2 linked regions of the Prochlorococcus marinus str. MIT 0917 genome follow. The protein of the gene in region 1 interacts with the protein of each later gene in a pairwise test. Links are inferred from orthologs where the notes say so. Each region holds a gene or a part of one and is shown in the gene's direction. Other genes may lie near its edges.

The links.
Region 2: the proteins of def (region 1) and O5637_RS07040 interact in binary tests that used the Escherichia coli proteins (3 or more experiments, as listed by UniProt). The link is inferred for Prochlorococcus marinus str. MIT 0917 from one-to-one orthologs.

Annotation. Positions count from the first base shown.
Region 1 is NZ_CP114784.1:1,464,534-1,467,664, reverse strand. What follows is about bases 334-3,131. They hold def (peptide deformylase), read left to right. Parts: upstream 334-1,327; coding sequence 1,328-1,936; downstream 1,937-3,131. Other genes in these bases: O5637_RS08175 (ABC transporter ATP-binding protein/permease), read left to right, coding at 2,857-3,131; O5637_RS08180 (hypothetical protein), read left to right, coding at 2,453-2,734; O5637_RS08185 (histidine triad nucleotide-binding protein), read left to right, coding at 2,006-2,341; O5637_RS08195 (alpha/beta hydrolase family protein), read right to left, coding at 334-1,232. In the rest of the region: more of O5637_RS08195, read right to left, coding at 1-333. UniProt on the Escherichia coli protein: Removes the formyl group from the N-terminal Met of newly synthesized proteins. Requires at least a dipeptide for an efficient rate of reaction. N-terminal L-methionine is a prerequisite for activity but the enzyme has broad specificity at other positions.
Region 2 is NZ_CP114784.1:1,224,343-1,227,610, reverse strand. What follows is about bases 1-2,935. They hold O5637_RS07040 (aspartate-semialdehyde dehydrogenase), read left to right. Parts: upstream 1-918; coding sequence 919-1,953; downstream 1,954-2,935. Other genes in these bases: O5637_RS07030 (ribonuclease J), read left to right, coding at 2,931-2,935; dapA (4-hydroxy-tetrahydrodipicolinate synthase), read left to right, coding at 1,950-2,858; tig (trigger factor), read right to left, coding at 1-765. In the rest of the region: more of O5637_RS07030, read left to right, coding at 2,936-3,268.

The DNA of each region.
Region 1 (3,131 bases):
ATTTGTCTATTAAGAGGTGGGTAATACCAAGCATGTACATTCTCTTCATTCGATCCGATAAACCAAAAAGATTCGCCAAGACTTATTTCCGTTGGATCCAAGCTAAATGAAGAGGCAGGAGTATGTTCCCAAATTTCATCCAATAAATCTATTTCAAAAATACCTTCAGTAATTTTTGAACTACTGGCAATTGCAACAAGTCGATTTTGATGCGAATGAAGACCTGAGAACTCAATAAAAGGCTGATCAAAAGTCTTGATCGATCCATTTTCGTGAAATAAAGCTAAAGTCCAAATTCCTTCTTGAGCAAAAGCCCCAACGACATTAGCCCCCACACATGAAAAGCTAGACATCCCAAGGAGCCATTGTGGGAAAGCAATGTCACCCTTAATAGTCCATTGATTCTGAGAAATAGTAATTGAATTATTATTAATGTCAGTTTTAATCTGTGTTATATTCCACCAGCCACTACTATCTTCAGCAACAAAAAGATCACCTTTACAGGACCAAATGGGATTAAAAAATGATACTTTTTCGGTACATTTTAAATATTGATTATTAAAATTTACTATATTGATAATATTTACATTCTCATCTAATTTAGCTAATTTTAATTCATTTAAATCCCATGGCATTGAAGTATTTTCCCACTCAACCCATGCCAATTTTCTATCTTTAGAATTTAGGGCAAGATAACCTAATAATCCCTGAGATGAATAAATAATTTTTGGATATTGATCAGTTTTTTTTAGAGAAAAAGAAACTATATGATCTCCTTCTTCATCTTCCATCAATCCAATCCAAATATTTTTTTCAAGATCAATTACGCCACCTGCAAGAAAATAATTATTTTTTTTTGTAAGACAAATTGATTGTATTTTAGGGATGAATTGAAAAGAAGAAGATTTTTCATTTTCTCCCTCATAAGACCAAGTTCTGATCCATAAGCAGTTGTCTTTATTGTCTACCCAAGTCAATATCAGATCTGATCCATCGAGAGTAGCTGTTAAAGGAGCTCCACCATATCCATGTATTTTTGTCCTTAAATCGCATGGATAAGGTGTTAACTCTTGAGGTAATACGTCTGTTTGTCCCCAAGGTCTAATTAAAGCTGTAGTTCTTCCCTTTTCGTTTGGTCTTTGTTCTAACCATAAAACCCAATTACCTATTATTCGAGGCTCTTTAAATATTGGAGCTTCTCCATAAACTTTTTCAGCATCCAAGATTCTCATTGTTTTGTTCTTTATTGATGTTGAGAGTCAATGATTAATTCACTCATGGAACTTAAAACAAAGTAAAATGTAAACGTTGTTGTCTTAAGACTCCTTTGGCTGGCAGTTTTGCTCAACTTGCAAAAAATGCAGAAAAAAAGAAGCCCTCAATTTCAGTTTCGAAAGAACCTGTCAAGAATCCCCCTTTGAAGGTGTATCAACTGGGACACGAGGCTTTAAGGACTCCAGCTAATCGTATCGTGAAAGTTGATGATTCAATTAGAAAGTTAGTGAAAGATATGCTCATAACTATGTATTCATCAAAAGGTATTGGCTTAGCGGCACCTCAAGTAGGAATAAAAAAGAGATTATTAGTGATTGATTTAAATTTTGAAGATCCAAATTCCCCACCGATGGTATTTATAAATCCTGAGATAATTTCATCTAGTGCAAGCTTAGATACATATGAAGAAGGTTGTCTAAGTATCCCTGGTGTTTACCTTAATGTGATTAGGCCCTCCTCCATCAAATTAAGTTATCGGGATGAAATGGGTAGACCAAAAAAAATGAACGCAGATGGGCTCATGGCAAGATGCATTCAGCACGAAATAGACCACCTAAATGGTGTCTGTTTTGTTGATAAAGTCACTGATGAAGAAGAGTTGAAAAAACAATTAAATGAGCATAACTTCAATCAAAGTGATGTAATAAAAGAAACGAATTGAAAGAATCATGTAAATTCAAGCTATAAAGAATCGCATTAGATTCTTCTTATTGGTCTCTACTCACATTCAATGACAACAATTTTCGATAAAATTCTTAGTGGAGAAATACCTTGTGATGAAGTTTTTAGTGATAACAAATGCCTAGCTTTCAAAGATATTACCCCCCAAGCACCTACTCACATTTTAATAATTCCTAGAAAACCCATTAAAAGTCTGCAAGATATAAAAAAAGAAGATCAAGAACTATTGGGTCACTTACTTCTAAAGGGAACCGAAATTGCCAACGCTGCTGGTTTAGAAAGTTGGAGAACCATTATCAATACAGGAGAAGAAGCAGGTCAAACAGTATTTCACCTACACATTCACATCATTGGCGGCAGGAAATTAAGTTGGCCACCAGGGTAAATATTTGATTTTCATGATTTTTTATCAATACACACGATTGCCTTACTGGCTTAGTTAATGACCCAGATTCACCCATAAATGCGCTATAAGTTATGTAATTAATCGCGTCCAATGAATTCCCAAACTGCTGCAAATAAAAACAGCATTATTGATAAAGTAAAAATAAATTTACAAGATTTTTGGTCAAATCTTAGTGATAACCAGCAATCTATTTTAAAAAAAATATGGTCAATTTTAACTTACAAATGGCAATGGCAAATAATTCTGAATGCACCTTTTTTGGTTTTTTGGGTATTAGATCAAACTATTCCTTCAGTTCACTCTTTTGATATGCAGCTTATTTCTTCGCTACCAATACCAACGATAATAAAAACATATTTGGGTTTTAGCTAAGATATACAAATAAATGATTTTGATGAGTTTCTGCTCTCAAAAAGTGTCAAATTTAACTTTAAAAAATAAGCTAGCATTATTACAAATCAAGTATTTATTGACTTTGAAAGAATCAAATTAATATGACCTCATCTATTTCGAAAGCCCAAAAAGGACTAGTAAGCCAACTTATTAAATTAAGAAAACTCACTCAGCCATATTTTCTACCTTATACCAAGAACAATGGCTGGCTATTTGTCTATTTATTAATAGCTTTATTATTTTGTGTAGGAGGAACAGTTCTATTCTTACTAACAGGTTTAATGAGCCTGTTAACCAACTTAGCTCCAGCAATAACAAACCAATTTTTAGGAGGTGTTCAAAATTCCTTAAAGGTCATTTGGGATGGTCCTGCAGG
Region 2 (3,268 bases), 240 kb from region 1 along the record:
TAAATCTTCTAGACTGACTTTGAATTCAGCTTTTCTTCCTTTGGCATCTTCTTGATGATAATCCTTGGGAAATTGGCATTTTAATGTTTTTTTATCATTGATATTCATTCCAATCACACCCTCAATGAACCCAGGAATCATCCTGCCTTCTTCAAGTTCTATTTCTATTGAATCACCGCTTCCTCCTTTAATTTCGCTTCCATCATCTGAGAAACTTCCTTTAAAGCTTAACAGCGCAATATCGCCTTTTTTTGCGGCACGATCATTAACTGGGACCTTAGTTGCAAGTTGAGCTCTGGATTGCTCAATTAGTTCATCTACTTTTTTTGGATCAAAGATTAAATTCTCTACTTCAGCAGTTAGACCCGAAGATTTCTTTAAAGTTGGAATAGGAGCTATGTCAGTTTCAAGTTTTAATGTAAGCAATTTTTCAGGGTTAAAATTTTCTAAAATAGTTTCAAATCCATCTTCTAGTTCAGGCTCACATAAAGGTTCAATTCCCTCTTGATCTAAAGTTTCTGTCCATATTTTTTGCAATAGTGATTCTAATGCAGAGGCTTGTATCCTTTTGACCCCAAGTTGTTGAATAACTACTGCTTTTGGAACTTTACCTTTGCGAAAACCAGGAATTGAAATAGATCTGCTTAGTTTACTTAAAGCTTCGTCATAACTCTTTTTGCATCGATCTGCAGGAACTTCAACCGCTACAGCAATCCTGCTATTGGGTTTCGAACTGGTTGTTACTTTTAATTTTGCAGCACTCATTGAAACGGAATTCTCAAATTTGGTTAGCGTAAGAAAGCGTTAATTCACTTCCAAAGCTATTGTGGCCTAAAAAGTATCGAAAAATTTGTTATTTGTTGATTTTTCCAATAAGAAAAATTTTTTTGTTAAGCCTTTTTATTCTCTTTATTAAGTTTGAACCCACAGATTCTTCTTCCAAATAGACCTCTTACAGTTGCGATACTTGGTTCAAGTGGAGCTGTAGGTAAGGAATTATTGAGTTTGCTTGAAGAGAGATCTTTTCCTATAAAAAAATTAATTTTACTTGCTTCTCATCGTTCAGCAGGGGAGATGCAAAGTTTTTGTGGAACAGATTTAAAAGTGGAAGAGACAACTGAAGATAGTTTTGAAAATGTAGATTTAATTTTGGCTTCAGCTGGTAGTTCAATATCTCGAAAGTGGAAAGATAGAATCAAAAGCTCTGGAGCTTTGATGATTGACAACTCCAGTGCATTTAGAATGGACGATAATGTTCCTTTGGTTGTTCCCGAAGTCAATCCTGCTGATGTGAGTAAACACAAAGGTTTAATTTCTAATCCGAATTGCACGACAATTTTATTAGCGTTGGTTCTATCTCCATTGACTAGGAATATTCCTATTAAACGGGTAGTTGTATCAACCTATCAATCAGCTAGTGGTGCAGGTGCAATGGCAATGGAAGAACTAGGAAAATTAAGTCAAGAAGTTTTAAATGGAATAACTCCAGAAAGTAAAGTTCTTCCTTATTCCTTAGCATTTAATCTTTTTTTGCATAATTCACCTTTGCAATCGAATAATTATTGCGAGGAAGAGATGAAAATGGTTAATGAAACCAGAAAGATTCTTGGAGATCCCGAGCTTTCTTTGACCGCAACATGTGTAAGAGTTCCAGTTTTTAGAGCGCATTCCGAAGCGGTCAATATTGAATTTACAAAGCCTTTTTCAGTAAAAGAAGCTTATGAGATTTTGGAATCTGCACCAGGAGTTGAGATCCTTGAGGATTTGGAAAACAATCGTTTTCCGATGCCACAAGATGTAACCGGAAGAGACCCAATATCTGTTGGCCGTATAAGGCAGGATATAAGTAACCCCAATGCTTTGGAACTATGGTTGTGTGGAGATCAAATACGTAAGGGAGCCGCACTTAATGCAGTACAGATTGCTGAACTTTTATTGCCAAAAAACTCATGATTAAGTCAGCATTATTATCACCAGCCCCTTTCGGAAGGATGTTAACCGCAATGGTGACTCCATTTGATGAAGATGGGAAAGTTGATTATGGTCTTGCGGCTGATTTGGCAAATTATTTAGTAGATCAAGGTTCAGATGGAATCGTTGTATGTGGAACTACGGGGGAATCACCAACTTTAACTTGGCAAGAACAGCAAAAGATGCTGGAAACAGTAAGAAATTCCCTAGGATCTAGGGCTAAAGTTTTAGCTGGAACAGGAAGTAATTCGACTGCTGAGGCGATTGAGGCTACAAAGGAAGCAGCTAATTCAGGCGCTGATGGTGCGTTAGTTGTTGTTCCCTATTACAACAAGCCACCGCAAGAAGGATTAGAAATTCATTTTCGCGCTATTGCAAAAGCAGCCCCAAAGTTACCTTTGATGCTCTACAACATTCCTGGGCGGACAGGGTGTTCAATATCGCCTAGTATTGTAAGTAAGCTTATGGATTGCAGTAATGTAGTCAGTTTTAAAGCGGCAAGCGGAACTACCGAGGAAGTGACTCAATTAAGAAACTATTGTGGATCAGATCTAGCTGTGTATAGCGGTGATGATGCTTTGGTTTTGCCAATGCTTTCAGTAGGTGCAGTAGGCGTTGTTAGTGTCGCAAGTCATTTAGTTGGTCCTAATTTGAAGAAAATCATAGATAGTTTTTTAGAAGGTAAATATGCTGATGCACTTTATTTGCACGAGATTTTACAACCTCTTTTTAAATCCCTTTTTGCAACCACAAATCCCATTCCTGTGAAAGCGGCACTTCAACTAATCGGTTGGTCTGTTGGACCTCCTCGAAGTCCTTTAGTCTCTTTAAACAGCGAAATGAAAGCAGAACTCGTGAAGATACTCTCTTCTATGAGATTGATTTGATCGATTCAAGCGTTTCCGTTTGGATCAGACTTTCATTTGGGTAACAACCAAGTTTTTTGCATAAATTTTTCCATGACATCAAGTTCAATGAATTCTCAAGGTTCAAAAAATAATCAATCGAAATCTCCTTGCTTGAGGATTATTCCCTTAGGCGGCCTCGGAGAAATTGGAAAAAATACCTGCGTCTTTGAATATGGTGATGACATCATGATTCTTGATGCTGGTCTGGCTTTCCCAACAGACGGGATGCATGGAGTAAATGTTGTCATGCCAGACACTACTTATTTACGTGAAAATCAAAGTCGAATAAGGGGTTTGGTCGTAACTCATGGACATGAAGATCATATTGGTGGCATTTCTCATCATTTAAAGAACTTTAATATTCCCATTGTGTATGGTCCGCCACTGGC